4 regions of the Nitrobacter sp. MLSD-S21 genome follow, and region 4 is predicted to be linked to each of the others. Evidence: predicted binding sites of a transcription regulator. Region 4 holds the regulator's gene; each other region holds the start of a gene.
The links. Region 4 encodes LexA, which represses DNA repair genes until DNA is damaged. Its sites were predicted from a motif close to TGTTCNNNNTGTGTTCNG; they were not measured.

Region 1 (2,203 bases), on a different contig from region 4:
TTTTCCCGCAGGCGGCGCATCAATACACTGGTCCGGCGGTCAACGAAACGCTCCGTAAGCCTTTGGTGCAGCGCATCGGACAATTTATTTTCGACCTCGCGCGAAATTGCCTGCCAGTGCCCGGGATCGGCCAGCCAGTCCGGGCGATTTGCCACGAAAGTCCAGGTCCGGATCTGCGCGATCCGTCCCGACAAGGTATCGATATCTCCGTCGGCACGATCGGCCTGCGCGACCTGGGCCGCGAACCAGTCGTCAGGAATCTTGCCTTCACGCATCAGAAAGCCAAACAGTGTCGTCACCAGTTCGGCGTGAGCCGCCGGCGCGATCTTGCGATAATCCGGAATTTGGCAAGCGTCCCACAGCCGCTCCACCGCGGCCGCGCTTTGCGCCATGGCGCGCACCTCGACGTCGCGCGCCGCGTGATCGAGCACCCGCAAATCTTCGGCGATCGGCGCGCGGGTCAGCGCCTCGTGCGAAGGAGTCAGCGCCAGCGAGACTTGCAACCCGCCAAGCGAAGAAAAATCGAGATCGGAATTGCGCCACTGCAGCGTTCTGACTGCCTCAAAAGTGTGGTTCTGCAGCGCGTCCACGAGTTCGGGCTCGAACGGCGCGCAGCGCCCGGTGGTGCCGAAGGTGCCGTTGCGAGTGGCGCGGCCGGCGCGGCCAGCAATCTGCGCGAACTCAGCAGGCGTGAGCCGGCGAAACTGGTAGCCGTCGTATTTACGGTCCGAAGCGAAGGCAACGTGATCGACGTCAAGATTGAGACCCATGCCGACCGCGTCGGTGGCGACCAGATAATCGACGTCACCGGATTGGAACATCGCAACCTGCGCATTGCGGGTGCGCGGGCTAAGCGATCCCAACACCACCGCTGCCCCGCCGTGTTGGCGTCGGATCAGTTCGGCAATGGCGTAAACCTCGTCCGCCGAGAAGGCGACGATCGCAGTACGGCGAGGCTGCCGGGTGATCTTGCGGTCGCCGGCGAATTCAAGCTGGGATAGCCGCGGGCGCGTGACGATACTCGCGCCAGGCAAAAGCCGCTCGACGATCGGGCGCATGGTGGCTGCGCCGAGCAGCAACGTCTCGTCGCGGCCACGCCGGCGTAGCAGGCGGTCGGTGAAAACATGGCCCCTTTCAAGGTCGGCCGCGATCTGGATTTCATCGATGGCGAGGAAAGACACGTCAAGATCCCGCGGCATCGCTTCGACGGTCGAGACCCAAAAGCGCGGGCGGGCCGGCTTGATCTTCTCCTCACCGGTGACCAGGGCGACGGAATCCGCCCCGGCGCGGTCGACAATCTTGTTGTAGATTTCGCGAGCGAGCAGTCGCAGCGGCAGGCCGATAATGCCGGAGGAATGCGCCAGCATCCGCTCGATGGCCAAGTGGGTCTTGCCAGTATTGGTCGGACCGAGCACTGCCGTCACGCCCGCGCCGGGCGCGCGACCGTTGCCGGGCGAAGATATCGAAGATGAAAAGGCCATATTTTCCGAGGGCTTTTGCGGCGCTAGCGGAGCGGGAAGGCGAATGTCAAATCCAAAGCTCCACTGGAGGCTATTGGCTTGGCTCGATCGATCCCAACATTTGCGTAGGCACCCTGCTTGCAGGGGACGCAACCGCACCACGGGATCGGAGGTGTTTCACAATGCGACGCATGCCGAGCCGCAGCTTAAGCTTTGGAACGAGTCCGGAACGAATCGCGCCCGAATCGCTGACTCCTGATCTATCTGGCTTCGTTCACCGCAACATCTCGTGTTTGAATGGACCTATGGAAACTAGATCAAGTTCTGCACCGCTTAACAAGAGTAGCAATTTCTCTTAGTTTATGAATCCATGAACGCATGAATTCAACAGCAGGAGTCAACAGGATTCTCTTGCAGCGAAACGACCTGTCGCCAGTCCCGCGCAGTGCCCACTCCTACCGGGTTTTAGCTGCCGTCTGCGGCGGTATGGCAGTCGTGTGGAACTCGGTCGCCTCCAGCTTGCCCGTGCCTAGCGGCGTTGGAATTGTCAGACGATAGGGTACGAGCACGCGTGTGCCGGCGATCGGCGCCAGCCAGATCTCCATGTTGCGCTCGGCGGCGAGATATTTGATCGCGAAGCGGTCCGGGACGTAGCCGGCGATCGGCGAGAAAAAGATCGCACAGACCACGACCGGGCCTTGATAGCCTTTTCCCGACTTCACGGTGTCCATGCGCTTGAAGTC
Region 2 (2,203 bases), 670 kb from region 4:
GCAGTAATTGCTTCCAGCATCGTACTTAATCCTGCTACCCAGCGATCGCCAGCAAATGCAAATCGCGTTGCACAGTCAAAAGGATTTTGGCGGCGTTGCCGACTCCACGTCGTGCTGATGATTTCCGGCAACACTGCTGACCTTGTCTGTATCCGAATGCCGGGTAACCGTCGGCGTCGAGGCGCGCATCGATGCGGTTTAGGCTTGTCGATCGCCAGATCTAGACAATGACGGGTTGGATTCGATCGGCATCGTCAGGCCGGTCGAGGGTCCGAATCGGAAAGCAGCACACCCTTGCAACCTGCGAGGACAACGGCCGTGACGTCGTCGATCTCGCGTGCATTGATCCAGCGCGGATGTTTTCGCCGGCGACGTTTCTAAATGCCGAATGCTTGGCCAAGAGCTCTTGCCAAGGAAAAGCCGGCCCGGGTCAGGGTCCCGTGATTGTAATTCGTATCCCATTGATTGATTGCGACCAGCACGATCGCCAGCACCAGGATCTTTTTCATCACGGTAGGCTGGCACCAGACTCTTAAGATCGAATTAGGAGAGGATTTCGCGATCGGATAGGGGGCGAATAACGCGAAACCAGAACTGAAAGATGCCGCCCACTGAGATGGCCTTAATTCTTGATGCCGCACTTAAGGGCTGCTTTCTCCGCCTGCATGGCTTCGATGGCAGCGCGCATGGTGGCTCGGCTGAGAGAGTCCAAGTCAGGACCAGTAAACGAGCGAAGCTGGGCAATCTTCCTGTCGATGAGTTCACACTTCTCGCACATTGGCCATCCCGCTGGTTGTAAGGCGGGAGCGTGAAGCACTCTCAGTCACCGATAAGAGCCACAGATCGTGCGGTGATGGCTGATAAACGGCTAGGTCTGCATTTGGTTCAAACTCGAACCAGGCCACTGAGGCCGCGGAACGGGCCAGTATCCATTCACTGAAAAGAACATATTGCGAACTTAGAACAAATGGGGTACATATTTTCCATCCGATCAACCACGGCGCCATTCGTTGTCCCGCCCGCGAATCCCGTTCATAAGGAGCCCGGCCTATGTCCCAAGCTGCCCTGCGTATCGTCGAAGGATCCTCCATGGATAAGTCCAAGGCCCTGTCCGCCGCGCTGTCACAGATTGAGCGTCAGTTCGGCAAGGGCTCGGTGATGAAGCTGGGCAAGAACGACAAGTCCATGGATGTGGAGGTTATCTCCTCGGGCTCGCTGGGCCTCGACATCGCGCTCGGGGTCGGCGGTCTGCCCAAGGGACGCATCGTGGAGGTCTACGGTCCGGAGTCCTCCGGCAAGACCACGCTGGCGCTGCATGCGGTCGCCGAGGCGCAAAAAAAGGGTGGCATCTGCGCCTTCATCGACGCCGAGCACGCGCTTGATCCGGTCTATGCTCGCAAGCTCGGTGTGAATGTCGACGACCTTTTGATATCGCAGCCCGATCATGGCGAGCAGGCGCTGGAAATCGCCGATACGCTGGTGCGCTCGGGCGCTGTGGATGTGCTGATCATCGACTCGGTCGCGGCGCTCGTGCCGCGCGCCGAACTCGAGGGCGAGATGGGCGACGCGCTGCCGGGGCTACAAGCGCGGCTGATGAGCCAGGCGCTGCGCAAGCTTACCGCCTCGATCAACAAGTCAAACACCATGGTGATCTTCATCAACCAGATCCGCATGAAGATCGGGGTGATGTACGGTTCGCCGGAGACGACAACTGGCGGCAACGCGCTGAAGTTCTATGCCTCGGTGCGCCTCGACATCCGCCGCATCGGGGCGATCAAGGAACGCGACGAGGTCGTTGGCAATCAGACCCGCGTCAAGGTCGTGAAGAACAAGCTGGCGCCGCCTTTCAAACAGGTCGAGTTCGACATCATGTACGGCGAGGGCATCTCCAAGATGGGAGAAATCCTCGATCTTGGCGTCAAGGCCGGCATCGTTGAAAAATCCGGCGCCTGGTTCTCCTATGACAGTCAGCGCATGGGGCAGGGCCGCGAAAACGCGAAAGCGTTCTTGCGGGCCAATCCCGACATCACCGCCAAGGTCGAGACGGCTATCCGGCAGAATTCAGGACTGATCGCCGAGCAGATTCTGGCCGGTAGCCCTGAGCGCGACACCGACGATGACGAGACGGAAGCGGAGGATTGAGTCTTTCGTTCCCACGGAAGCACAGGCGTGCGCTTGATGATGTTGATCGCCGCGTTTTCCA
Region 3 (2,203 bases), 360 kb from region 4:
GTGCCAAGGCTCCGGTATCGGTTAGAGGTCACGGCGGCGCCGCCCTTCACGTAAAGCAACGTGGCATCCCAAGCATACCCGACCTGGCCAGTGAACAGGCCGAACGCACCCAGATGGCTGTCGTTGGTGAAGGCAGGGAAGGCGAGGCTGGCACGGCGACCACTTATATCGGCCCAGTTACCCTGAGCTTCCAGCCCGAACACCCAATTGCTGCTCTGCCAGCGATAGCCGATCTGACCACCGGCCGTGCCGCCGGTTGCGTCATGGCAACCTTCACGCGCCACGACAACCCCTGCGGGCGTCGTGAAGTCCCAGCAATTGCGGCTCGATCCCCAGCCACCGTTCGCGCCGATGTAGAAGCCGCTCCAATCGTAAATCGCGGCCACCATCGGAGGGGCCTTCGTATATGGACGCGGGGCAAGGTCGGCCGCAGTGGCGGGCGCGGCACCAAGGCCAATAGCGAGAGCACCGACGGCCCCAATCAGAAACTTGTTCATTTCAATCCCCGGATTTTTGCTTTAATTTCAACAACTAAAGCGCGAGCGCTGCTAGTTACCCCGAAACTTGTGAATCAGTTATACCCTCAGGCGCGGCAAATTGCCGTCTCTCAAATGCAACACTCTAGGTCAAATTGGTTGTCCCCGCGGGCGGAGTATCTCGGCGAGAGGTCTGCGCGGACTTTTGGGCTTATTCTTGAGAACAAATAAAGAACATTATACCATACTCGATCCGTGGATAACCCGGCGATGAGCCTCTCGGCGCGGCGAGGGGAGTGTAGGCTGCTTGAACGCCGTCACGGCTCGATTTTGAAGCGGCAACATCCGTTTGGGTTAGCACCGGTTTTGAGCTAGCAATCGGGAATTGGGGACATGGAGAACGGCGATGGCGGGTAGCGTGAACAAAGTTATTCTGATTGGCAATCTCGGAGCCGACCCGGAAATCAAGCGGACCCAGGACGGACGGCCGATCGCCAATCTGCGGATTGCAACCTCTGAAACCTGGCGCGACAGGACCAGCGGCGAGCGCAAGGAAAAAACAGAGTGGCATCGCGTCGTGATTTTCAACGAAGGCCTCTGCAAGGTTGTTGAGCAGTATTTGAAGAAAGGCTCCAAGGTCTACATCGAGGGTCAGTTGCAGACCCGAAAATGGACCGACCAAAGCGGTGTCGAAAAATACTCCACCGAAGTGGTGCTACAGAATTTCAATTCGACTCTGACAATGCTCGATGGCCGCAACAGCGGCGGTGGCGGCAACTTCGGATCTGACGATTCCGGCGGCGACTTCGGGTCCGGAAGTCCGTCAGGCGGAGCGCCGCGCCGCGCCGCGGCCGCCGGTAGCCACCGCAGCGACATGGACGACGACATTCCGTTTTAGCGAGTGAAAATAACCTGGTGTTTACTGCGCCGGTTTTTGGCGATCCCGGCAGGATTCGAACCTGCAACCCGCGGAGTAGAAATCCGCTACTCTATCCAGTTGAGCTACGGGACCGTTTAAAGCTTCATCTCCCAAAAGCTTCATCTCACCGCAATATGAAAAAACCGCCTTCGCGCCAAGTCCGATCCGAACCATTTCGATCGGGCGGGCGACAAACACGTGCGATCCGTTCGTCTCGAGTGCGTACAGACGCCTCGTACGGGCAGTCCGAGGACGATGAATCGGAATTCCTTTGCGCTGGACTTATACTGTAGCGACACGGGATAAAGCAATGAATCTGCTACATTTTGGTGCATTTTCTGGCACGGGCGGTTTGATTCTGACATTCGCATCCCGTTCAGGCCGGTGTCGCGAAGTTAAAAACGAACGACCAACAGCAAGTATAACCTGTTAGTGGAGTTTTGGCCGTGATCGTGTTTCGGACTCGCGGCCCATGGATTGCAAGTGTCAAATTCGATTTCGATGCCGCACAGCGCAGAACTCTGACCCGGGGCCACCCCAGCGACATTTACGCGCGCAGGAGCTTTTTATGACCAGGATGGTTCGCGCCGTAGCCCTCTGTGCGACCTTACTCATCGGGCTTGGATCAGCTGCCCTGGCGGCAGATAAAGCCTTCAAGCGGGATGATCTTGCCGACGCGGCAATCAAGCTCGAGGCTCAGATCAAGAGCGAAGCAGGCACTATCACCAAATCGGCCCCGACTTTGCGCGCCGATGCCGACGCGGCCTTCAAACGAGCCGATTTTCGCAGCGGTCTTCAGATACTCGGC
Region 4 (2,203 bases):
CCGGACTCGCGACCACGCCGTATGTCGCGTTCCATTTCCATCGGGTGACGCCATACGGCATGGTTGCGAACCTGCTGGCGATGCCGGTGATCTCGGCGCTGGTGATGCCGGCCGGGCTTCTCGGACTTGCGGCCATGCCGTTTGGCTTCGACGGCGTGTTCTGGCGGCTGATGGACTTTGGCATCGAATGGATGGTCGCTGTGGCTCAATGGGTAGCGGCGCTTCCGGGCGCCATCGGTCATACGGCTGCTTTTGGAACGGGGCCGCTGCTCGCGGCGACCGCGGGCATCATTCTGCTCGGACTGTTGAGAACACCGCTGCGCTGGAGCGGCGCGGTTGTGGTCGCGCTGGCGATCGTGTGGTCATTTGCGGTGACGCCGCCGGATATCCTGATCTCCGCGGAAGGTCGCAATGTCGCCGTGAGGGGCGGGGACGGCCGGCTGCGCCTCATCAGTACGAGTAAGGACTCTTTCACGGTCAGGGAATGGCTTGCCGCCGACGGGGATGGGCGTGGGTCTGCCGACCCTACGCTGGCGGAAGGCGTCTCATGCGACGATGAGGGCTGCGTGGTCAAGGTGAGTGGAGGTGGACTTGTCGCGCTTACGCGGCGTCCGGAGGCGATGCAGGATGATTGTACGCGGGCGGAGCTCATGGTGACGCCGTGGCAGGCTCCGGAGGGGTGCCCAGCGCAGGTGATCGATCAAAACAGGCTGCGGCGTGAAGGCGCTCTTGCCTTGTGGCGAACCCCAAGTGCTTCAAGATCTGGTGCTTCAAGATCCGGCTTTGCTGTTGATGCCGTACGTCCTGTCGGCGTCGATCGTCCCTGGTCATCCGCTGCCGTCGATGAACAGTCGGCACAGCTGCAATCAAAACCGGAACCCCCGGCCGACGCCACGCCGGTGCCCGAGGATCTCCAGCCGGACGATTGAACGGCTTGTCCACGGTTGGAGCCTTTCGCTCCTGATGAAATCAGTACTTGCGGTAAATGCCGATCAGTCTGCCCTGGATCTGGACCCGATTGGGCGGAAGTATGCGAACTTCGTAAGCCGTGTTCGCCGGCTCCAGCGCGATCGAAGCACCGCGACGGCGGAAGCGTTTCAACGTCGCTTCTTCTTCGTCGATCAGGGCAACGACGATGTCGCCGGTATCAGCGGTCTGGTTCCGCTGGATCAACGCAAGATCGCCATCGAGAATTCCGGCATCGACCATAGAATCGCCGCGTACCTCAAGCGCGTAGTGTTCGCCGGTACCAAGCATGTCGGGCGGCACGCTGACGGTGTGGCTGCAGGTCTGCAACGCTTCGATCGGCGTGCCGGCTGCAATCCGTCCCATCACCGGTACGGCGACCGGACGTTCCACATCGTCGACGACAGCGCCGCCGCTGCGGCGGACTTTGCCCAGATTGCCTTCGATGACGCTCGGTGTGAAACCGCGACGGCCGCCGCCGCCGCTGGCGGCGAGTTCGGGCAGTTTGATGACTTCGATGGCGCGGGCGCGGTTGGGCAGACGGCGGATGAATCCTCGTTCTTCCAGCGCGGTAATCAGGCGATGGATGCCGGACTTCGAGCGCAGGTCGAGCGCGTCCTTCATTTCATCGAACGAGGGCGGCACGCCGGATTCTTTCAGCCGTTCGTTGATAAAACGCAGGAGTTCATACTGTTTGCGCGTGAGCATCCCGACCCAGTCCCTGGTTGATGGGTTCTTGCCAACTAGGGGACATCGGGCCTGCAGCCCTTATAACCCCGCGGCACGAACCTCGAAACAAATCATGAACATACACTATATGTTCGATATGTGTTCCGCAACCCTTTAATTTAAGGTCAACAAAGCGACGTTTTATGACAGCGAAAGCTTAATGATGGCGCAGGGCTCGCCTTTGCTTGCGGCCGGCGCAAATGGCGTGCGGATTACGAGAGCCTCTGCCGCAGCGAGTTTTCCCATCAGCGAGCTGTCCTGATGCCCGATCGGCGTCGCGACCGGCAAGCCGTCCGTCGAGGGTGTGAGTCGGGCGCGCAGATAATCCTGCCTGGCTTGATTGGCGCTAACATCGCTGCCGAGCAGCGCCGGTTCAATGCAGTGGTGCACATCTTCACGCCCCGATAGCGCGCGAATCAGCGGCACCATGAACAGAAACGCGCAGATGTAGGACGAGACGGGATTGCCGGGGAGGCCGATCACCCGCATCGGGCCTAGACGTCCGTGC

Region 1: the regulator LexA is predicted to act here: its motif matches at 1,675-1,692, upstream of AC1RT6_RS08720 (helicase-related protein).
Region 2: the regulator LexA is predicted to act here: its motif matches at 942-959, upstream of recA (recombinase RecA).
Region 3: the regulator LexA is predicted to act here: its motif matches at 696-713, upstream of AC1RT6_RS04075 (single-stranded DNA-binding protein).

The regions. Positions count from the first base shown of each region.
Region 1 is NZ_JBXASZ010000002.1:593,590-595,792, forward strand. Features, by position in the region: gene AC1RT6_RS08720 (helicase-related protein) at 1-1,481, opposite strand, end outside; gene AC1RT6_RS08725 (DUF3108 domain-containing protein) at 1,916-2,203, opposite strand, start outside.
Region 2 is NZ_JBXASZ010000001.1:1,118,134-1,120,336, reverse strand. Features, by position in the region: gene AC1RT6_RS05630 (hypothetical protein) at 378-509, opposite strand; gene recA (recombinase RecA) at 1,051-2,142, shown strand.
Region 3 is NZ_JBXASZ010000001.1:814,603-816,805, forward strand. Features, by position in the region: gene AC1RT6_RS04070 (outer membrane protein) at 1-497, opposite strand, end outside; gene AC1RT6_RS04075 (single-stranded DNA-binding protein) at 883-1,374, shown strand; tRNA gene AC1RT6_RS04080 (tRNA-Arg) at 1,412-1,488, opposite strand; gene AC1RT6_RS04085 (alpha-2-macroglobulin family protein) at 1,964-2,203, shown strand, end outside.
Region 4 is NZ_JBXASZ010000001.1:451,337-453,539, forward strand. Features, by position in the region: partial or broken gene AC1RT6_RS02260 (ComEC/Rec2 family competence protein) at 1-929, shown strand, start outside; gene lexA (transcriptional repressor LexA) at 970-1,674, opposite strand; gene AC1RT6_RS02270 (molybdopterin molybdotransferase MoeA) at 1,837-2,203, opposite strand, start outside.